3 regions of the Undibacterium sp. JH2W genome follow, and region 1 is predicted to be linked to each of the others. Evidence: predicted binding sites of a transcription regulator. Region 1 holds the regulator's gene; each other region holds the start of a gene.
What was found. Region 1 encodes sigma-54, which starts transcription at its own class of promoters, with help from an activator protein. Its sites were predicted from a motif close to TGGCANGNAANCTGCTTT; they were not measured.

Region 2: the regulator sigma-54 is predicted to act here: its motif matches at 1,036-1,053, upstream of ACO0LC_RS18720 (circularly permuted type 2 ATP-grasp protein).
Region 3: the regulator sigma-54 is predicted to act here: its motif matches at 3,534-3,551, upstream of ACO0LC_RS08655 (nitrate/nitrite transporter).

The regions. Positions count from the first base shown of each region.
Region 1 is NZ_JBMPOT010000026.1:48,301-56,267, forward strand. Features, by position in the region: gene ACO0LC_RS26670 (adenine phosphoribosyltransferase) at 1-357, opposite strand, end outside; gene ACO0LC_RS26675 (monovalent cation:proton antiporter-2 (CPA2) family protein) at 391-2,373, opposite strand; gene ACO0LC_RS26680 (KpsF/GutQ family sugar-phosphate isomerase) at 2,487-3,527, shown strand; gene ACO0LC_RS26685 (KdsC family phosphatase) at 3,527-4,057, shown strand; gene lptC (LPS export ABC transporter periplasmic protein LptC) at 4,054-4,698, shown strand; gene lptA (lipopolysaccharide transport periplasmic protein LptA) at 4,719-5,282, shown strand; gene lptB (LPS export ABC transporter ATP-binding protein) at 5,284-6,039, shown strand; gene ACO0LC_RS26705 (RNA polymerase factor sigma-54) at 6,051-7,541, shown strand; gene hpf (ribosome hibernation-promoting factor, HPF/YfiA family) at 7,649-7,967, shown strand, end outside.
Region 2 is NZ_JBMPOT010000012.1:53,630-61,596, forward strand. Features, by position in the region: gene ACO0LC_RS18710 (hypothetical protein) at 1-609, opposite strand, end outside; gene ACO0LC_RS18715 (hypothetical protein) at 618-863, opposite strand; gene ACO0LC_RS18720 (circularly permuted type 2 ATP-grasp protein) at 1,087-2,532, shown strand; gene ACO0LC_RS18725 (alpha-E domain-containing protein) at 2,548-3,498, shown strand; gene ACO0LC_RS18730 (transglutaminase family protein) at 3,508-4,314, shown strand; gene ACO0LC_RS18735 (hypothetical protein) at 4,484-5,584, shown strand; gene ACO0LC_RS18740 (peptidase) at 5,705-6,583, shown strand; gene ACO0LC_RS18745 (DUF4124 domain-containing protein) at 6,644-7,102, opposite strand; gene ACO0LC_RS18750 (DNA-3-methyladenine glycosylase I) at 7,206-7,760, opposite strand; gene ACO0LC_RS18755 (S41 family peptidase) at 7,887-7,967, shown strand, end outside.
Region 3 is NZ_JBMPOT010000005.1:121,434-129,400, reverse strand. Features, by position in the region: gene ACO0LC_RS08665 (histidine kinase) at 1-21, opposite strand, end outside; gene ACO0LC_RS08660 (protein kinase domain-containing protein) at 567-2,279, opposite strand; gene ACO0LC_RS08655 (nitrate/nitrite transporter) at 2,290-3,504, opposite strand; gene nirB (nitrite reductase large subunit NirB) at 3,876-6,305, shown strand; gene nirD (nitrite reductase small subunit NirD) at 6,330-6,674, shown strand; gene ACO0LC_RS08640 (molybdopterin-dependent oxidoreductase) at 6,732-7,967, shown strand, end outside.

The sequences.
Region 1 (7,967 bases):
GACGCGGTCGCCTTTTTTGCAGGCGTCGGAATGCAGTTCTACTGTGGCGCTGCCGTATTCCAGCTCATACTGTTCGGACACGGTATGGAAAGGCAGTTTGCCTTTCTTGCGAATAGGCACAAAACCCAGGTTCAGCTCATAGGCCACCACAGAACCGATGATGAAGCCACGTGCGTCCAGGCCAGCCACGACGTCGAGCTTTTCATCCATGTAGCGGTGCACGAACATATCGATCAGTACGCGGAATACTTTAGGATTTTGCAACAAGGGGGTAATGTCGCGGAACATCACGCCTGCTTGTGGCCAGTTTTCCACCGTGCGTATATGTTGTTTAATGTATTCGGCCGGATTCAACATCGAGCATGTCCTTCAATTTTTAAAAATAACCCGCTATTTTAACAGCCGCTGCTCTGCTCTAGCGACTGCTTCGGAAGTTCCCCTGACAACGACCACATCACCATTCTGTAAAACAATGTCATCCAGATGATCCAGCCTGACTTTGCCACGCCGGACGGCATGAATATCGACTTCAAATTCTTGCAACTTCAGATCTGCCAAATGCAATCCCAGTGCGTTGGCTCGCTCGGTCAACACCACGGTATGCAGGCGTATCTGCATGTTTTCTGGACTATCGGTTGCATCGCTGGCACCATGGAAGAAACCCCGCAAGGATTCATAGCGCGCATCCCTGGCTGCCTGCACCCTGTGCACCACGCGGCGCAAAGGCACGCCCAGCATGACCAGGGCATGGGATGCCAGCATCAGGCTGCCTTCCATGAGTTCGGGCACGACTTCCGTCGCACCGGCCGCCCGGAGTTTATCCAGGTCCACGTCATCATGGCTGCGAACGATGACAGGCAGGCTGGGGTTCATTTCATTGACGAAATGCAAAACCTTGAGGGCAGATGCAGTACTGGTATACGTCACCACCAGCGCCGAAGCGCGGTTAACACCGGCAGCCAGCAGGCTTTCTCGCCTGGCGGCATCGCCATATGAGACATTGGCACCGGCAGTTTGCGCTTCCCGCACGCGGTCGGGGTCCAGATCCAGGGCGTGATAATCTATATTTTCTTCAGCCAGGATACGTGCCAGGCTTTGGCCGCTACGACCAAAACCAGCGATGATGACATGCTTCTTGGTCGTCATGGTGCGTGCGGCGATCTGTGTCAGTGCCAGCGATTGCATCATCCATTCATTGGCAGAGAATTTCATGACAATGGCATCTGACTTGGCCAGGATGAAAGGTGAGATCAGCATGGAAATCACCATGGATGCGAGTATCAATTGCACCAGCAAGGGATCAACCAGTTGCAGACCACCCGCCTGATTCAATAAAACGAAACCAAATTCACCCGCCTGCGCCAGTCCCAAACCTGTGCGCAGGGCAACACTGGTGGAATTACCAAAAACCTTGGCCAATGCGGCAATAAGAACAAACTTCAACAAGACCGGTCCGGTCAGCAACAGCAATACCAGCCAAAAATGTTCAAATACCAGATGCACATTGAGCAGCATGCCCACGGTAATAAAGAACAAGCCCAGCAAGACATCGCGAAAGGGCTTGATATCCTCTTCCACCTGATGCCGGTATTCAGTTTCAGAAATCAGCATGCCTGCGACGAATGCCCCCAGCGCCATGGACAGGCCAGCCTTCTCGGTCAGCCAGGCAGCGCCCAGGGTAATGAACAAGAGGTTCAGCATGAACAACTCTTGCGAGCGCCGCTTGACAACGATATGAAACCAGGCGCGCATGAGCTTTTGCCCGACCACCAGCAATAACACCAGCACCAGCACAGCCTTGCCACTGGCCCAGGCCAGGGTTTGCATCAAGTCTGGCGATTTTGAAGCCAGGGCTGGCACCAGGATCAGCAGCGGCACCACAGCCAGATCCTGGAACAACAGCACACTGATGATTTGCCGCCCATGCAGGCTTTCCAATTCCAGTCTCTCTGTGAGCATTTTGGAGACGATGGCGGTGGAGGACATGGCCAGCGCGCCACCGAGAGCAAATGAGGCTTCCCAGCTGATCTGGAACAATTGCGGCAACCAGCGGCTGGCAGCCCAGCCAAATACCATGCTGGTAAAGATGGTGACCAGCACTTGCGCCATGCCAAGACCAAACACTGCCTTGCGCATGGCCATGAGTTTGGAAAGCGAGAACTCCAGCCCTATCGAAAACATCAGGAAAACCACGCCGAATTCGGCCAGTTCATGGGTGACTGCACCATCCTCGGCCACGCCAAAACCATGCGGCCCGATGAAAATACCTACCACCAGATAACCCAGCATGGGCGGTAGCTGCAACATGCGGAATGCGACCACGCCCAATACGGCAGCGGCCAACAATAATAGTGTAGTGTCTAGACCTGTCATGCTGCCTATTATTGCCGATTTATAGACCTGCCATCCTGCTTTTGGGCAAACATTATTCATTACGTTACAACTGGCAAAGTTTTTGCTTTGAGGATTTCGTTTATACTTCCGGCATGAATGAACTGAATGCACCTTTAACTTTTGAACAACAAGCCAAGGCCAGCACGGCCCTCGCTGCGCAACGCGCCCTGAAACTGGCATGTGAAACCCTGCAAATCGAGGCCGATGCCTTGCTGGCACTGCAAAAGCGCCTGGGCAATGGTGATGCTGCCGGTTTTTCCCAGGCAGTCAGCATGTTGTTGGCATGCCACGGTAGGGTCGTGGTATCTGGCATAGGCAAGTCTGGTCACATTGCCCGCAAAATAGCTGCGACCTTTGCCTCGACTGGCACGCCCTCGTTTTTTGTCCATCCGGCAGAAGCTGCGCATGGCGACCTCGGCATGGTGACTTCGCAGGATGTATTTATTGCGATTTCCTATTCCGGCGAGGCGGCGGAACTGATGTCCATCCTGCCCATCATCAAACGCCTGGGTGTGAAACTGATCGCTATGACGGGCAACCCTGAATCCAGCCTGGGCAAACTGGCGGATATTCATCTGAACCTGCATGTCGATAAAGAAGCCTGCCCGCTGAACCTGGCACCAACGGCCAGCACAACGGTCACCCTGGCGCTGGGTGATGCCCTCGCTGTGGCCGTGCTGGATGCACGTGGCTTTCGCGAAGAAGACTTTGCCCGCTCCCACCCTGGCGGCTCACTTGGCCGCCGCCTGCTGACGCATGTCAGGGATGTCATGCGGGTTGATGAAGCCATACCGCAAGTCGGCCCGGAAACCAGCCTGAAGACTGCGCTGCTGGAAATTACCAAAAAAGGCATGGCGATGACCGCCGTGGTGGATGAACAGCAGCAGGTGCTTGGTATATTCACCGACGGCGACTTGCGCCGCCTGATGGATGGCACCCGCGACTTTACCCAATTACGCATTGCCGATGTCATGAACCATAGCCCGCGTCGCATACGTCCGGAACAATTGGCGGTAGAAGCCGTCGAAGTCATGGAAACTTACCGCATCAACCAGTTACTGGTCGCCGACGACCAGGGCAAGCTGGTAGGTGCCTTACATATACATGACTTGACCAGGGCCAAGGTGATTTGATGGATATAGCGATAGCAACAACAAGGGCCAGCCAGGTCAGATTAATGATCTTTGATGTGGATGGCATACTGACCGACGGCAGCCTGTATTTTGGGCCCGAAGGTGAAATGATGAAGTGCTTTAATGTGCTGGATGGTCAGGGCATCAAGCTCTTGCAACAGGCTGGCATCATCACGGCCATCATCAGTGCGAGGCAATCAGCCATCGTCAGCAAGCGTGCCGCGGATCTGGGTATCAGCCATGTCTGCCAGGGCATTCATGACAAGAAAACTGCCTTCCTGGATTTGCTGGCAAAACTGGATATCCCTGCAGAAGCCTGTGGTTTTATCGGTGATGATGTCATCGACTTGCCCATACTGACGCGTGTGGGTTTTGCTGCCAGCGTGCCAAATGCGCATGCAGAAGTGCAACAGCGCGTGCTCTACATCACCAGGGCCAGCGGCGGCCAGGGCGCAGCACGCGAAGTTTGCGATTTCATCCTGCGAGCCCAGGGCAAATATGAACAGGCTCTACAAGCATATCTGACATGAAATCCCATTTGACCATAGACCGCTTCCGCATCTGGCTGGCCGTGATACTGCTGGGCATACTGACCCTGGGCACCATCTGGGTCATGGAAGTCATACGTCGTAATGGCGACGATGAACAAAACCGCAGCTCAGCCAGATCAGCACCGGATTACTATGTAGAGAAATTCAATTTCATCCGTTTGTCGAATAATGGCAAGGCCAATTACCATATTACTGGTGACAGCCTGGTACACCTGCCACGTAACGACAATATAGAAATCAAACATCCGCAGATCAACAGCTTTGATCAGGACCGTCCCCCCTTGCACCTGCGTGCCGACCTGGCCGTGGTATCGCAAAAATCCAATGTCATCACACCCAAGCGTGAGCATGATGAAGTGCATTTATATGACAATGTCAGCATGGAAAGGCCCGAAGGCCTGAGTTCACAATTCGTCCATGTGGAATCGGAGTATCTATTGCTGTTGCCAGATGATGATATCGTCAAGACCGATAAACCCATCACCATCACCACCGGTAAATCGACATCGACCGCAACCGGCATGCTGGCCAATAACTCTACCCAACACCTGGCCCTGTTAAGCAAAGTCCGCATCGCGCTCAAGAAGCGTGAAGCGGTGAATGCAGTTAAAACCAAATAATTGAGAAAGCGATCATTTATATGACACTTACTAAATTCGGCATTACCCATTTATTCAGCCTCGCCTGCCTGGGCCTGGTCAGTGCAACTGCATATGCAGAAAAAGCCGACAGCAACAAGGAAACCGTCATCGAAGCTGGTTATGGCGAGAGCGATGGCAAGACCAGTGTGCGCAGATTATCCAAGGGTGTCGCCCTGGTGCGTGGCACCCTGAATGTCAAGGCAGAAAATGCCGTCGTCACTGAGGCGCCAAATGGCGATCAATTTGTAGTACTGACTGGTGGCAGCAACCGCAAGGTTACATTTCGCCAAAAGCGCGATGGCGGGCCTGATCTGTGGGTAGATGGCGAAGCTGAACGTGCGGAATACAATCAAAGCACGGAAATCGTCAAATTCTTTTCCAAGGCCAAGGTACGCTATCTGGAAGGCAGTAAAGTCACCCAGGAACAGGCTGGCGAATACCTGTCTTATGACAGCAAGAACGAAGTGTTTGTAGGCACCAACTCCACCAGTGGTCAGTTTGTAGAAGGCTCGGGCAGCCTGAAAATCATCTTGCAACCAAAACCAGAAAAACAGGCTAATTAAGATGACAGCACAGTCAGGCAGCACCTTGCTGGTCAAGGGTTTGCAAAAACGTTATGGTGCACGCCAGGTCGTGCGTGATGTTTCCCTGCTATTGAAAAGTGGTGAAGTGGTGGGTTTGCTGGGGCCGAATGGCGCAGGCAAAACCACGTCTTTCTACATGATCGTCGGCCTGGTGCCTTCCGACGCTGGCGATATCATTATCGATGATGTCAATATCTCGCAATTGCCTATCCATGAGCGCGCCGTGCTCGGCCTGTCTTACCTGCCGCAGGAAGCTTCGGTGTTCCGCAAGCTGACAGTAGAAGACAATATCCGCGCAGTACTGGAATTGCAAAAAGACAGCGATGGTAAATTCCTCGGCAGCAAGAAAATCGAGCAAAGGCTGAATGCCTTACTGGCAGATTTGCAAATAGAAAAAATACGTGAGAGCCAGGCTTTGTCACTCTCAGGTGGTGAACGCCGCCGCGTCGAGATTGCCCGTGCACTGGCAACCAATCCACGCTTTGTCTTGCTGGATGAACCCTTTGCCGGTGTTGATCCTATCGCGGTCATCGAAATCCAGCGCATCGTCCGCTTCCTCAAGGAGCGTGGCATAGGCGTACTGATCACCGATCATAACGTCCGCGAAACCCTGGGTATCTGCGATCACGCTTACATCATCAATCAAGGCGCGGTACTTGCCAGTGGCAAGCCTGACGACATCATACAAAATGAATCTGTACGTCGCGTTTATCTCGGAGAACACTTCCGGATGTGACGGGAATCATCATGAAACAAAGCCTGCAACTACGTACTTCACAACATCTGGCCTTAACGCCGCAATTGCAGCAATCAATACGATTATTGCAGTTATCGACTTTGGAATTGCATCAGGAGCTGGAGACGCTGCTGACCGATAATCCCATGCTGGAACGCGTCGATGATCCACTCGACCATGCCGTGCGCCTGCTGGCCGATGGCGCCATCAATACAACGAGTACCTCGGCTGATGCAGGCATGGAAGTGCCTGCACAAAGAGAAGAAAGCGATAAATCCACCGAGCCAGCCGCCGCCGATGCCGAAACTGTCATCAGCAATGACAGCACCACTTCCAGCGAAGAAGACTGGGGCTTTGATGATGTACAGCATGGCAGCAAGTCTGGTGATGATGAAGATGGCCGCCCGCAACTGGGTGCCGCCCACATCACCCTGCGTGAACATCTGCTTGAGCAAATGCGCCTGAACCTGCGTGAGCCGCGTGACCGTGCCTTAGTCGAGCTGATGATAGATGCGCTCGACAATAACGGTTACCTGACCGAAACCCTGGATGAAATACATGCCAGTTTGCCATTGGAACTCTGTGTAGAGGCAGAAGAACTAGCCTTTGCCCTGAATATGCTGCAAAGCTTTGACCCGGCAGGTGTTGGTGCGCGCAGCCCTTCAGAATGCCTGGCCCTGCAAATCAGGCGCATGCCCAAAGTGGCTTTTGTCACGCGCAGGCTGGCGTTGCAAATTGTTGAAACACAACTGGCTTTATTTGCACAGAGAGATTTCACCAAACTCAAGAAAATCCTCGATTGCGATGATGAAGATTTGCGCGATGCACAAACCATCATACGCCTGTGCCAGCCACGGCCTGGCATTGCCTTTGCCGCCGATGAATCAGATTATGTCGTGCCAGATGTGATCGTCAGAAAATCTGGCAATGGCTGGCAAGTCATGCTGAATCAGGATGTCATGCCCAGGCTGCGAGTGAGCAGCGTGTATGCCAACATCATGAAGCAAAACCGCGGTGAAGCTGGCCTTGGTGCGCAATTGCAGGAAGCTCGCTGGCTCATCAAAAATATGCGGCAGCGCTTTGATACTATTTTGCGCGTTGCACAAGCGATAGTTGAAAGGCAACGCAATTTTTTCACCCATGGTGCTGTTGCCATGCGCCCCCTTGTTTTGCGCGAAATTGCTGATACACTAGGATTACACGAGAGCACTATCTCACGTGTGACAACCCAAAAATACATGTTGACCCCACATGGCATGTTTGAGTTGAAGTACTTTTTCGGCAGCCATGTCGCGACGGAAACAGGGGGTGAAGCATCTTCCACCGCGATACGTGCACTCATCAAGCAGTTGATAGGAGCAGAAGACCAGAAAAGCCCACTCTCTGATAGCAAAATTGCAGACATGCTGGGTGAACAGGGCATGGTAATTGCCCGACGGACAGTTGCCAAATACCGTGAAGCCCTGAAAATCCCCCCAGTCAGTTTGCGTAAATCTTTGTAAGTAGTCCTTGTAATCACGGTTTGAATTGCTATATATGATTTAGCTCAAGGCAAATAAATGCCAAGAGTGTATCGTTACAGCAAGCAACATCACTATAGGAGCACAGTATGAATCTCACCATCAGTGGACACCACGTCGAAGTAACTCCTGCAATTCGTGAATATGTACATACCAAACTAGAACGTATCAGGCGACATTTCGACCAGGTCATTGATATCGCCGTCATCCTGACGGTGGACAAGCTCCGGGAAAAGGAAAAACGACACAAAGCCGACATTAATTTGCATATCAGCGGTAAAGATATTCACGTTGAAAGCCTGGCACATGATCTATATGCAGCAATTGATGCCCTGGTAGATAAACTGGATCGTCAGGTCATCAAGCACAAAGATAAAATGCAAGACCATCAGCACGACGCCATCAAGC
Region 2 (7,967 bases), on a different contig from region 1:
TCCTTTGACGGCATAATTGTGCGTCCAGCCCTGACGGTCACTACGATAATTGCGGACAAACTCCAGGCCTGGCGCGCCCTGGTAGTCGACTGCAGTTTCTGTTTTGGTGCCGGAAGAAATCAAGACAGGATTGCCCGCTTTATCGCAATTACAAGGTTCAGGCTTAAAGCAAGCCACATGGAAATCCGGGCCTGCAGGAAATGCATCGGCGGAATCAATTTTTGTATAGCCATCTGGACAAATAGCGGATACCAATCCTCCTATCCATTTGTAATCGCCGGGAGGCACAAGTCCCTCTTTAATTGCTCTCTGAGTAGGATGTGCCAATACATAAAAAGACCGCGCCCCACCATTTATAGTCGTAGGTGTTCGATCATCAAAGTATGGAAATATTCCATCTTCCCAACGCCAATAATCCGACTGCATGGTGCCATTGGTCATACTTGAAATGATCGCCTCCCTTAGACTATCTAAGGTTTTATGCAGAATTTGATAGCCATAAGCATAGGTAGGTTCAACATAGCCAGCATGTGCCTGGGACGAGCAAAACATGAACGCCACACCCAGCAATGCCAGCGGACGCGAAATAAGATGGTAGATAAACTTCATGTAGGTAATCACTCCGTCAAAACTCCCGCTTTGCTTGCATCGGGTGCAAAACAGTTATTCTGTTTTTGTTTAAGGATTTTAAAAAACATCAGGGCATGGCCTGACACTGCGAATATAGATAGGTGAAAAATAGGGGGCTGTGCACGCGCAATCAAAATATGCTGGCTCCAAGTAGTTTTAACTTGTAAGCCATGACTGCGTTCAGCAAAAAATTCTGAAAATGAAGAAAGTAGCCCGCGTTTCAATAAAAACAAGCCGATTATAAAATACTGTTTTCGACTTATCTTAAGCATCTGAAAAATATATTTTTAACAAGCATTGCCTGGCGCCATCACTCAACTGCACTTAAAAATTTCGATCTTATTGCCAGCCTGACTACGTCCACCATCGCAAAAAAACCACGCTACGGTTAACCCTGATGGGCACTGGCACGTTTCTTGATATGCTGTAATGGAACCGTAACCACGAGACGAGAACATGGCCAAGTTTTTCAATGAAATGCATGCCTATGATGATGCCGCACCGGGTGCAGCTGCACCTGGCGGAGAATTGACACGGGAACATTACCGTGAGTTTTGCGACTGGCTGGCACAACAGCCTGCCGAGAGATTGAAGCGCAAGCGGGCCGAGGCGGACCTGAGCTTTCGCCGGGTGGGCATTACCTTTGCCGTGTATGGTGATGATGCGGGTACGGAGAGGCTGATCCCGTTTGACATCATCCCACGCATTATCCATGCGGGTGAATGGGCGCAGTTGCAAAAGGGTCTGGCGCAGCGAGTGCAGGCGCTGAATATGTTTATCCATGATATTTATCACGATCAGAATATCATCAGGGCGGGCATCATCCCGGCTGAGCAAATCTATAAAAATGCCCAATATCGACCTGAAATGCAGGGTATTTCAGTTGCTTCTGACATTTATGCCCATATTGCTGGTGTGGATATTGTGCGCGCTGGCGAGGGCGAATTCTACGTACTGGAAGACAATTTGCGGGTGCCTTCTGGCGTGTCGTATATGCTGGAAGACCGCAAGATGATGATGCGGCTTTTTCCTGAACTGTTTGCACGTAACAAGATTGCACCGGTGGATCATTATCCTGACATGTTGCTGGATAACCTGCGCTCAGTCGCTCCCGTGGGTGTGGATAACCCTACTGTGGTGGTCATGACGCCGGGCATGTATAACTCGGCATATTTTGAGCATGCCTTCCTGGCCCAGCAAATGGGGGTGGAACTGGTTGAGGGCCAGGATTTGTTTGTGAATGACAATGCGGTCTTTATGCGCACCACGCGCGGGCCCAAACGGGTGGATGTGATTTATCGCCGTATTGATGATGATTTTCTTGATCCCCTGGCTTTCCGGCCTGACTCTTCTCTGGGTGTGCCGGGCTTGCTGTCGGTGTATCGCGCTGGTCGTGTAACGCTGGCGAATGCGATAGGTACAGGTGTGGCGGATGATAAATCGATCTACCCTTTCGTGCCGGACATGATCAAGTTTTACCTGACAGAAAAACCTATCTTGAACAATGTGCCGACTTACCAGTGTCGCAAACCCGAAGACCTGTCTTATACCTTGGCGAACCTGGCTGAGCTGGTCGTCAAGGAAGTGCATGGCGCAGGTGGTTACGGCATGCTGGTGGGCCCGGCTTCGACCAGGGCGCAGATAGAAGATTTTCGCCAGCGTTTGCTGGCCAGGCCCGATGGTTATATCGCCCAACCTACGCTGGCATTGTCGGCCTGCCCTACCTTTGTTGAAAGCGGCATTGCCCCGCGCCATATAGATTTGCGACCCTTTGTTTTGTCTGGCAAGACCATCTCCATGGTACCAGGCGGTTTGACGCGGGTGGCTTTGCAGGAGGGTTCGCTGGTAGTGAATTCTTCACAGGGTGGCGGGACGAAAGATACCTGGATTCTGGAAAATTAAGTCAGGAGAAAATACATGCTAAGCCGTACCGCCGATCATTTGTTCTGGATGGCGCGCTATACCGAGCGCGCCGAGAATACTGCCCGTATGCTGGATGTAAATATCCAGACCTCGATGTTGCCACAGTCTGCCGAAGATGCTGAACGTGGCTGGCGTGCCATGCTGGGTATCTCTGAATTGCAGTCTGCCTTTGACCATCAATATGGTTTGCTGACGAAGAAGGATGTGCTGGACTTCATGGTCAGGGACCCGATGAACCCCTCCTCTATCGCGTCATGCCTGAAGGAAGCGCGGGAAAATGCCCGGGCCGTGCGCGGCACGCTGACGACCGAGGTATGGGAAACCCAGAATGCCACCTGGCTGGACATGCAGGACAGGTTGTCAGACACGATACTGGAAAACGATCCCAGCCAGTTTTTTGAATGGGTCAAGTACCGTTCGCATCTGTCACGTGGCGTGACGCTGGGCACGATGTTGAAAGATGAGGCGGTGCACTTCATCCGCCTGGGTACTTTCATAGAGCGCGCAGATAATACGGCGCGGATACTGGATGTGAAGTTCCACGGTGCCAAGGAAAGCGGGCGCGGCAATGACAGCTTGCAAAGGGATTTTTATTACTGGGCGGCGCTGCTGCGCTCAGTCTCTGGCTTTGAAATTTACCGCAAGGTCTATCGCGATGTCATCACACCTGAACGGGTGGCAGAATTGCTGATGCTGCGGGGTGATATGCCACGTTCCTTATTGGCGTGCATGGATGAGGTGGTCGCCAATCTGAAAGAAGTGCGTAACGATGTGTCAGCAGACACTGAACGTTTTGCTGGCAAGCTGCATGCAGAATTGCAATTTGCCCGCATAGAAGAGATCCTGGCAGAAGGTTTGCATGACAACCTGACGCGCTTCATGGAAAACATTTTTGACCTGGGTAATCGTGTCAGTCGCGATTTCCTGGTCCCGCTGGCGGCCTGAGAAAACATCATGCAACTTTTTATACGCCACCAGACTATCTACAAGTACTCAGCACCGCTGACTTACACCATACAACAATTACGCCTGACACCACGTGCCGAGCAACACCAGCATGCCATCTCCTGGCAAATCAAGACTGCAGGGCAGCGCCATTCGTATATTGATGCCTATGGCAACCCTTCGCATACCCTGACCATCACGGGCCAGCATCACGAGGTTGCCATCATTGCCGAAGGGGTAGTCGAACTGACGACACCTTATCAGGGGCGCATCACCGACCCTGACACATTTTCACCGCTGGTATTTACTGTGCCAACGCGGCTGACCGAACCAGTGCCAGCGATCATGGACTTTGCTCATGCGCACTTGCCCGACAGTGGCAAGACCAGCACGGCTGCACTACTTAATCTGGCAGCGCACATACGTGGTGCAGTCGAGTACCAAACCGGTGCAACCATCGTCACGACCAGTGCCAGTGATGCCCTGCAATTGGGCCGCGGCGTCTGCCAGGACCATGCCCATATCATGCTGGCCTGCTGCCATGCCCGTGGCATACCGGCACGCTATGTGTCTGGCTATATTGATCCTGAATCCACTGGCCATGCCGACAGTCATGCCTGGGTGGATGTCTGGGTAGAAGACGGCGACTATAGCGGCTGGGTCAGCGTCGATGTGACGCATGCCGTGCTGATGACAGATGCCTATTGCCGTCTGGCCATAGGACGCGACTATGATTCAGCCGCGCCGGTGCGCGGCGTGCGCCGCGGTGGTGGTTTGGAGACTTTGAGTGTGACTGTGCAAGTCACACCCAGGTGAGAGCGCGTGGATTGTGCCACCTTGACGAGTTTGATGATTGAGCTTTTACTGCAACGTCCGTGCTGCAGCGAAAAGTCTGCTATCTTTCTATTGCATAGATTAGGTAATTTGAATCCAGCCCATATTTTTGATTGACTTGTAACCGGATTTCTTATGGAGAGCAAAAAGATTGATTAAATTGAAATACAATTTCCAGGTTGAACTGAACCTTGGTAAAGAGTTTTCCGGTATTAACAGTATGACTAAATTGATGTCTTTCGCTAATAGTAAAGCGATTGCTTTTGGCTGGAAAAAAAATAGGGAATCATCCGCTTCAGAACTCAATTATTGGCTCGCTGAGATAACACGCGAAGGTATTCGATATCGCATTTTGCCCGCTGAGATAATTCAGCAATTCAAGCTAGTCATTTCTGGCTCTTTGCACGAAGATTCCACAAGAACCCAAATTCAGGCTTTCAAGTTCGGGGAGGCATTTGGTCTTTTGCTTGGAAGCGAATACATTTATCTTTTAGATGATATCGATGCATCGCCACAGTTGCTAAAAATTGAAAATCACTTCCGATTGTTCAGTGCACCGAAATACAATTCCTTTAAAAAGGACAGCCACTTTATGCCTGTGCATTGTGGCAATCCCAGTGGTAATTTGCTGCCAGTTGTATTTTCCTCACCGGAAGATAGTGGCAATGGAGGGCGTCATGTCTGCCTATTGGAAATCGACGAACAAAGCAAACAGGCAAAATGGTTATCCACCCAAGAACTGGGAATTCCGCGATCTACCAAATTTAATGACTACAAACCCTATTCGAAAACTGGCACGGGTGGTGCAAGGCTCACAAACAATAGTATTAACATGGACTTGCCGCCTCTCATCCATGACTGTGCGTGGATAGATGAATACTGGCATCTGTTTGTTGCTGGTTATAACCCCGTTTATCAAAGAGATGGCGTATCCCCCTCTATCCTTACCCGCAACCATGTGGATTTGAGTTTGCATGCCCCAGTATTTCAGCCTGTTGATGAAAGCCTTGCACATATATGCGCAAGCCTCGACCGCGTGATTGTCAGCCCATTTTTCTCTAGCGGCCAACGCAAAGGCAAGCAAAGCATATATGTCTTAAATGAAGGGATGGAATACGAACTAACTTTACCGAGAGGCTATTCAAAATTTGCAGTTCAGGAATATTGCGACGGTGTATATTGGTTAACGCCGGGCAAATTAGGCTTTAACAGCATGCCATTCAATGTAGTAGCCTGTAGTGCGCCCGACTAAATCGTAGTCCACGATATTACTCATTAAACAATCGCTATGCTACATACCAATGTGACAAGCGTATTTCGTCGCCCCGCTTTCGGGTAGAATTCAAGTTTCGACAGATCAAGAATCCGCACTATGACTTACTGTATTGGCATGCGCCTAGACGCCGGGCTAGTGTTTCTTTCCGACTCGCGCACCAATGCTGGCGTCGATCATGTGGGCACTTTCCGCAAGATGTCAGTGTTTGAAAACCCGGGTGATCGCACCATGGTGTTGATGACTGCGGGTAATTTGTCGATTTCACAATCCATACGCCAACTGGTGTCCGAGCATGTCGATGCTGCTGGCAAGACCATCTGGACTGCACCGAATATGTATGAGGCTGCACGCATCCTGGGTGAGGCCGTGCGCACTGTGTATCACCGCGATGCCAAGTCACTTTCAGAATTTGGCATAGACTTTAATGTCAGCCTGATTTTTGGTGGCCAGATCAAGGGCGAGCGTTGCCGTTTGTTCCAGATTTATTCTGCCGGTAATTTCATTGAATCTCATAATGAAAATACTTATTTCCAGATCGGCGAAGCCAAGTATGGCAAACCCATACTCGACCGTGTGGTGACACCGGCGACACCACTGGATGAAGCCGCCAAGTGCGCACTGATCTCCATGGATTCCACCTTGCGTTCCAATATCTCGGTGGGCTTGCCGCTGGATTTGCTGGTGTATGAAGACAATAAACTGGCTATCACCCATTTTGTCACCATCGATGAAAAAAACCAGTATTTCCAGATGATACGCAATACCTGGGGCCAGCAATTGAAGTCGGTCTTTGAAAGCATAGACGACCCGGTCTGGAACGCCAGCCCCGAGGTCCAGGGCAATGTCTTGTCAGCCACCAATATGCACAGCAAGCCTGTGCGCGTCGCCGTGCCAGCTGAGTTGCGGGATACGGCAAATACGCCTTCACCTTTGCAGTCTTTGGCGCAGCAGCCTGACAATAGCAAGCAGGCTTAAGGATGTATTGGGGCTAAGCCGCAGCCCACTGTTCATTCAAGCTCAGATACAAAACCTGACTTAATGGCAAAACATACTCTTATCCCGCTCAGCGATGGTCCTGTCATTGGCATCGGTCTTGGCACCATTTCCATGTGCTGCCTTGCCACTGAGGATGTCTTTGGCCAGGGCACAACGTGAGGCATCGGTTTCCTGGTGATAGTCGGGGGCTGCGGGCGGCTTGGCTTCGCTCGCCTTGGCTGCTTTGGCATCGGCTTCCTGTTTTTGCACCTGGCGCTTGCGGAATTCAATTTCCCTGTCTTGCCAGCTTTGCGAGGGAGCGGTATTGCTTGACTCAGGCAAGGCTTTGACTTTGACTTCTTCTACCTTGGATTTACCAGCATCATCCTTTTTCTCGGAATAATGTGTTTTGCCATTGGCATCTACCCATTTATAGATTTCTGCATGGCTAGCATAGGCGATGAATAAAAGGCCAAGGCAGGCGGCCTGCAAGCGCAGTTTGGGTGTAATTTGCTTCATTTTTATCAAGTTTTCACTAATTATTAAACGATAACAGAGCTGATCTGCTTTTACAAATGCCTGAAGTCACATGCCTGGGCCAGGCCAATATCAGGAAATGAGCTTATTGCTTGTGCTTGCGCCAGGCACAGTCAGTTGCATGGTCATTCACCATGCCTATGCCCTGCATATAGGCATAGATGATGGTGGAACCGACAAACTTGAAGCCACGTTTCAGCAAGTCTTTGGAGATGCGGTCTGATAATTCTGTGGTGATGATGCGTTCACCGCTATTGATGATGGGCTTGCCATCGACATAAGCCCACAGATAGGCATCCAGGCTGCCTTTCTCTTCACACAGGCGCAGATACGCTTTGGCATTGCTGATGGCAGCTGCGACTTTGAGACGATTCCTGACGATGCCAGCATTGCCCAGCAAGCTGGCGACTTTGGCATCATCATAACTGGCAATTTTTTTGGCATCCCAGCCATCAAAGGCTACTCTATAGTTTTCACGTTTGTTGAGTATGGTTTCCCAGGAGAGTCCAGCCTGCGCGCCCTCAAGGTTTAGCATCTCAAACAAGCGTACTTCATCGTGACAGGGCTGGCCCCATTCATGGTCGTGATAGTGCAAATACAAAGGGTTAGAGGGATTGGCCCAGCTGCAACGTGTCTTCATACGTAAAAAACCATGTAGAGTAAGATAGGATGTGAGAAAAGCTTTTTAACAAAAATTTTCAATTAAAATTGACATTTTACTTATTTATCTTAGAATCGTCTTTCGTCATCAGATAGTGGAATAACCATGTTGAGTTTTAAGCAAAGCAGTACGCAACTGCTGGCCTTGTCTGCATTGACACTGATCCTGAGTGCCTGCGGTGGCAGC
Region 3 (7,967 bases), on a different contig from region 1:
AAAATAATATGTGGTCGCCATTTCATAGCAGACTTCAAGGGGCAGGAAGATCAAGATTACCAGGAAATACAATAACAACAGTTTTTTTACATGTAGGCAGTGTTCTGGCAAATACTCAAACACCATTGCCAGGATAAAGCTCAACAGAATATATGTCAGAAAAGAGATAGTGGAGAGCCTCATCACCTCAATAAATGGTGTAGGCATCGTCTTTGACAGGTCTGCATATTGAGCAAGACTGAAGAATAATATGACCAGTCCCCAAGCCATGGGAATGGAAAACAAACTCTTTCTGAATGGAGATTGGCTTTTTCTGTTTTCAGGGATCATGAAGTGAGTCAAAAATAATGCAAATGATGCATGGTCACCCTTGGAGTTCGACTAAAACTCATCGCAGCAGTTGGAATTGGATGTGCTCCCAAGTCCTATTTTAGCCTGAGGTCATCCAGAAAGAACAAGATTGATATGTGTGCTTGCCGACTATGTCATGAAATCACCTGGAATTACAGTCCAAAGGGATCAATCACTTGAAAACAGGGATGAATCGCTCACTCAGGTAAGTGATTTTAGCGAGCAATTAACAGATACAACATGAGCACATTGGCGACGATGGACAAGACAGCCAGCAAGCGCCAGGTGGCTAGCGGGTCGCGTTGTGCCAGGGGTTTTGCCTGTGGGGCAGGCAGAGGGTGGGCGGCACCACGTTCCAGCGCCAGTAAAAATTCTTCTGCGGTTTCAAAGCGTTCAGTTTCGTCACGTGCCACGGCCTTGAGCAAGACATTTTCCAGCCAGTGTGGCAAATCGGGGCGATAACGGCCTGGTGATGCCGCTTCACCAAACTTGGGTCGCTGGAAAGGCTCGACTTCGCCATAAGGATAGTGACGCGTCAGCAAATAGTAAAGCGTGACGCCAGTGGCATACAGATCAGTGGCGCGCGATGGTGCCGCCCCCTGGAATTGTTCAGGTGCCAAAAATGAGGGGGTGCCTGCCATGCTGTGACTGGCATTGCCCTGGCCATCCTGGCTGTCAAAGCCGGATTGCGCTACACCCAGGTCAAGGATGCGGATTTCATCATCATCTCCCAGATGTACATTGGCGGGTTTGATATCCCTGTGCAAGATGCTGCGCCTGTGCAGTGCACCGATGGCGCGTACCAGCTTGCCACCGTAAGCGACTGCTTCTGGTATCGTGAAATGCTGGCCAGCTTCCAGCCTCTGTTGCAGGGATGCACCCGCATGCCAGGTTGATAGGTAATAAAGGTAATTTCTTTGATCGGGGGTAATCACCTGAGGGAAGAATCGTGCTACCACGCGCTTGGCCAGCCATGCTTCATGCGCAAAGGCTGAGCGCTCCTGTGCATCATTGGCCTTGTCGGGATGCAGGGTTTTTAACACCAGTTGCCGGTGATGAGAGATATCGCTGACGCGATACAGTATCGTCGTCAGCGAGGTATGCATGACTTCTTCTATCGCATAGCCATCAAGGGTCTGGCCTGGTTTCATGCGTGCTGGTACTGGCAGGGTGTGCAGTTCGCTGATGGCATCGCGCAACTCGCCTTCTGGCAAGCTGTCTATGCGTGCTATCACTGCACTGCAGTTGTCTTGCGACCCCGCTTTCAATGCGGCTGCACATAAAGCTTCGCAGGCAGCTTCACTGCTCAGCTTGCCTGCGCTGACCTGCTTCAAAAAATCTGTCAGGTCATATTCTGTCAGGCTGGCCCAGATACCATCACAAGCCAGCAAAAAGACATCATTGACGCGCAGCTCACCCATGCCATGATCGATGACGAGGTGATTGTCCAGGCCGATGGCACGGGTCAGCACATGTTGCATTTCTGGCCTATCCCAAACATGGTCCTGGGTCAGTTTTTGCAGCACGCCATCACGTAACAGGTAACAGCGGGTATCACCCACGTGGGCGCTGTAATACATGCGCCCGCGCAAGACCAGTGAGGTCATGGTCGTGGCCATGCCAGCCAGCTCACGGCGGACTGAGCCTTGCTGCTGCACCCAGCTATTCATGGCGACCAGCACCTTGTCGAGTGCTGTCGTCACTTCCCAGGTGTCAGGCGTTGCATAGTAATCGGTGAGCAGGCCACGTACTACATATTCAGCCGCTTCCCGACCACCTTCATTGCCAGAGACGCCATCGGCTACTGCCAATACCATGCCCTTGCAGGATAGCTCGGGTTCACCCGGCGTGACCATGCCGACAAAGTCTTCATTGCGTGGGCGTAAGCCGGCTACGCTGTGATGTCCGGTGCTGACGGTCAGAGGCATATGCGATTGATTAAATTTTTGCTGTAGTCATGGCAGCAGAGCCCCAGGTCGTGCGCCAGCGTTTCTTGACCAATGATAAACCCAGCAGGGCGATAATGGCGAGACTGGCGAAAATTGACAAGCCTATCTGATAACTGCCGGTGATCTGGCGTGAATAACCCATGCTGGCAGCCAGGTAAAAACCGCCTATGCCACCAGCCATGCCTACCAGGCCCGTCATGACGCCCATCTCTTTACGAAAGCGCTGGGGCACCAGTTGGAATACCGCGCCATTGCCCGTGCCCAGTGCCAGCATGGCAACCACAAAGACACATACAGCGGCGCTTGCTGATTGCAAACCTGTAGCTGCAATGAACAGGAAGGCAGAAGCAATGGTGTACATGACAGACAGGGTTTTGATACCGCCTATGCGGTCAGCAATACGGCCACCCATAGGACGTACCAGCGAACCGGCAAAGACGCAGGCGGCAGTGAAGTAACCGGCTGTCACTGGCGTCAAACCATATTGAGTATTGAAATAAATTGTCAGGGAAGAGGCCAGGCCAGAAAAACCGCCAAAGGTCACGCTATAAAAGAACATGAACCACCAGGCGTCTTTATCTTTTAATACGGCCAGATATTCAGTCAGGGATTTACTAGGCGCATCGCCCGGTGCATCCTTGGCGAAAATAAGATAAACCGCCAGTGCTATGAATAGTGGTATCAGCGCCAGGCCAAACACGTTCTGCCAGCCAAAGGCGATTGCCAGTGCTGGAGCAAACAGGGCCGCAAAAGCAGTGCCAGAATTGCCTGCACCTGCTATTCCCAAAGCCGTGCCCTGGTGTTCTGGCGGATACCAGCGCGATGCCAGCGGCAAGGCTACAGCAAAGGCAGAACCAGCCACACCCAGAATCACACCAAGAAATAGCAGTTGCTCATAGCTGTGCAAATTACCCAGCCATGCCCAGCATAAGCCTATAAGAACTACGATCTGGCCTATCAAACCGGCTTTCTTGGGCTTTAAATGATCGACCAGCACACCCATGACGATGCGCAGCAAGGCCCCTGCTAATAAGGGGGTGGCGACGATCAGGCCTTTTTGGGCGGCAGTCAGCCCCAGGTCTTTGGAAATCTGTATGGCGAGTGGCCCCAACAATACCCAGACCATGAAACTAAGGTCAAAATAAAAGAAGGATGCCAATAAGGTGGGCGTATGCCCGGCTTTCCAGAAAGATGTTTTTTGCATGATCGCTCCAATAGTGAACACGCATGCCACTTGCAAGGGACGTGCCATCAAAATGTGCATATCCTTGCCTTGCTTTGTGATTAAAAACAAAACTTACTGCGCGAAAACTGTGCGTCATCTGAATTAAATGGTGCAATGCACCAGAATGGCGGGATTTTGTATGAGGTTCATGAAGATTTGCTAGACATGCTTCAAGAAGTGGCATTGCTCTTGCCGCCAGCGGGGAATTTCTCAGTTTTTCTTAGTGAAAACCATATTAATGCGCAGTCAAATTGGTGCAGGCTTATAAAAACAAGCAGGTCTTCCCTCTTACAAAAATGAACTGGCATTGCTCTTGCTTAGAGGCTGGGGAGACAAGCAAAGGAGCAGCCATGAAGAAACTTAAGCTAGTGATGGTAGGGAATGGTATGGCAGGTGTGCGTACCCTGGAAGAATTAATCAAGATCGCCCCCGACCTGTATGACATTACCGTATTTGGTGCAGAACCCTATGCCAATTACAACCGTATCCTGCTATCACCAGTACTGGCCGGCGAGCAAACCATCAAAGACATCATGCTCAATGACGTGGACTGGTATGAAGAAAATAATATCACCCTGCATCTAGGCAAAAGAATCGTCAAGATAGACAGGGCACGCCGTTTGGTGATCGCCGAAGACGGCACCCAGACTGAATACGACAGGCTGTTGCTGGCGACTGGTTCTACACCTTTCATGTTGCCTGTACCTGGCAAAGACCTCAAGGGCGTGATTGCCTATCGCGATATCTACGACACCAATACCATGATAGAGGCGGCAGAAAAGCATACGCATGCTGTCGTTATTGGTGGTGGCCTGCTGGGGCTGGAAGCGGCCAATGGTTTGAAAATGCGTGGCATGAGTGTCTCTGTCGTGCACTTACCTGGCTGGCTCATGGAGCGTCAGCTTGATCCCGTTGCTGGCAAGATGCTGCAAAAATCCCTGGAAGACCGCGGCCTGAACTTTCTGCTCGAAAAAAATACTGAAGCCATCATTGGTGATGATGATGGTCATGTCAAAGCCATACGCTTTACTGATGGCCTGGAAATCCCTGCGCAACTGATCGTCATGGCCGTTGGCATACGCCCCAATACAGCACTGGCAGAATCTGCCGGTCTGTACTGCAATCGCGGCATCATCGTCAATGACACCATGCAGACTTATGACCCGCGCATTTACTCTGTCGGCGAATGTGTTAACCATCGTGGCACGGTGTATGGCCTGGTTGCCCCTTTGTTTGAAATGGCCAAGGTCTGCGCCAATCACCTGGCCAATTTTGGCATAGGCCGTTACCAGGGTTCAGTCACCTCCACCAAATTGAAAGTGACAGGCATAGACTTGTTTTCCGCTGGTGAATTCATGGGGGGCAAAGATACGGAAGAGATTATTTTGTCTGACCCCATAGGTGGTGTGTACAAGAAGCTCGTCGTCAAGGATGACAAGCTGATTGGTGCTTGCCTGTATGGCGATACTGTCGATGGCAGTTGGTACTTCAAACTACTGCGCGAAGGCAAGAATATTTCTGAAATCCGTGACTCATTGATGTTTGGTGAGTCAAATACCGGTGACGTTGGTCACGAAGGCCACACCAAGGCGGCTGCCATGCCGGATGAAGCCGAGGTCTGCGGTTGTAACGGTGTCTGCAAAGGCACCATCGTCAAGGCCATCAAGGAAAAAGGTCTGTTCACGCTGGACGATGTGCGCAAGCATACCAAGGCATCGGCATCCTGTGGTTCCTGTACAGGGCTGGTAGAACAAATCATCATGTTTACTGCGGGTGGTGATTATTCGACAGCGTCCAAGGTCAAACCCATGTGCGCTTGCACCGATCATAGCCATCAGCAAGTGCGCGATGCCATCAAGGTCAATAAGTTGCTGACCGTTGCAGGCGTACAGGAATTCATGGAATGGCGCACACCTAATGGTTGCTCCAGCTGCCGCCCAGCCATTAACTACTATCTGATTTCTACCTGGCCGCGTGAAGCCAAGGATGATCCGCAATCGCGCTTCATCAATGAGCGCTCACACGCAAACATCCAGAAGGATGGTACTTATTCCGTCATCCCGCGTATGTGGGGCGGTGAAACCAATGCCAGCGAATTGCGCAGGATTGCTGACGTCGTCGATAAATTCAAGATACCGACCGTCAAGGTCACTGGTGGCCAACGCATTGACTTGCTGGGCGTGAAGAAAGAAGACTTGCGCGCTGTCTGGCAAGATCTGGGCATGCCATCTGGCCTGGCGTATGCCAAAGGTCTGCGTACTGTAAAAACTTGTGTGGGTAGTGAATGGTGCCGTTTCGGCACACAAAATTCGACACTCATGGGGCAACAGCTAGAACGTGAACTGGCGCGCATGTATGCCCCTCACAAGGTCAAATTGGCCGTATCCGGTTGTCCGCGCAATTGTGCCGAGGCAGGTATCAAGGACGTTGGTGTCATCGGTGTCGATTCTGGTTGGGAAATTTATGTCGGTGGCAATGGCGGTATCAAAACTGAAGTCGCACAATTCCTGGTCAAACTGAAAACCCATGAAGAAGTCATGGAATATACCGGTGCCTTCTTGCAGTTATACCGTGAAGAAGGCTGGTACCTGGAACGCACCGTGCATTATCTCGCCCGCGTCGGCCTTGATTATGTGAAGAAAATCATATTGGAAGACCACGAACGCCGCAAGGACTTGTATCAACGTCTGCTGTTTGCATTGGAAGGCGAATCTGATCCATGGCATGAACCAGAAAAAGCCCAGGTCGATACGCGTCAATTCGAACGCTTGCCAGCATAACGCCATTTTTTGAGAGGAAAAAACATGAGTCAGGAATGGCAAGTTATTTGTCGCGTTGAAGATATCCCTGTGCTGGGTGCACGCGTGGTTGCACGTGCGGCCAAGCCGGATGTGGCTATCTTCAGGAATACAGAAAACAAGGTATTCGCCCTGCTGGATAAATGTCCGCACAAGGGCGGGCCCTTGTCACAAGGCATAGTCTTTGGTGAGCGGGTAGCCTGTCCCTTGCATAACTGGAATATAGAGTTGCCCACAGGTTGCGCGATTTCACCGGATGAGGGCTGCACCCAAAAATTCAGCTTGAAAGTGGAAGAAGACCAGGTCTATCTGGATGCGAATGAATTATCGACACTGGCAATAGAGGCATAGAAAAAATGCGCTGCATCCCGCTCAGTATGGTGATGCAGCGTGCACTTAAAGGCATGTATGACTGAAACCAAATCTACCTGTTGTTATTGCGGCGTTGGTTGCGGTGTAGTGATAGAAAGCGATGGCAGGCAAGTGCTGGGTGTGCGTGGCGACACCGAACATCCAGCCAATTTTGGCCGCCTGTGCAGCAAGGGCAGCACTTTGCATCTGTCGGCAGATGCAAAAATACAGCAGCAGGTCAGGGCACTGTATCCTGAAATGCGTGATCCGCTAATGCGTGAAGAGATACGTCAACGCAGTGACTGGGATGCCGTCATAGCCAGCATGGCTGGCAAGTTTGCCGACACCATCAAGACGCATGGTCCGGACAGCGTGGCGTTTTATATTTCTGGTCAGTTGCTGACGGAAGACTATTATGTCTTCAATAAACTCGCCAAGGGCTTGATAGGCACAAATAATATCGACAGCAATTCCCGCCTGTGCATGTCCAGTGCAGTTGCTGGTTACAAGCAGACCCTGGGTGCCGATGCACCACCCACCTGCTATGAAGACATAGACCTGGCAGAAGCCATTTTCATCGTCGGTTCGAATACTGCCTATGCTCATCCCATCTTATATCGCCGTATTGAACAAGCCCGGGAGAAAAATCCTAACCTGAAAGTGATCGTTGCTGATCCACGCCGTACCGATACCGCGCGTGAAGCAGATTTATTCCTGCCTATTTTGCCCGGCACTGATGTAGCACTGTTCAATGGTATGCTGCATCTGTGTCTGTGGGAAGATCTGATAGACCTTGCCTATATCCAGGAACATACCGAAGGTTTTGCCGAGCTCAAGCAAACCGTGCGTGATTACACGCCAGCGGCTGTTGCCAAGACCTGTGGCATCAAGGAGGCTGACCTGGTGCAGGCTGCGCGCTGGTTTGGACTATCCAAAGCCAGCCTGTCGCTGTATTGCCAGGGTTTGAATCAATCATCATCAGGGACAGCAAAAAATGCAGCACTGATCAATTTGCATCTGGCTACCCATCAAATCGGCAAGCCGGGTGCCGGGCCGTTTTCTTTGACTGGACAACCAAACGCCATGGGTGGGCGTGAAGTAGGTGGTATGGCCAATCTGATGTCGGGGCACCGCGACCTTGCCAATGCTGAACATCGCGCAGAAATTGCTGCTTACTGGGGCGTAGCTGATGTGCCAGCTTCACCAGGAAAAACCGCAGTGGAGATGTTTGAAGCAGTAAGACAGGGTGAAATCAGGATCATCTGGATAGTCTGTACCAATCCGGCGCAATCC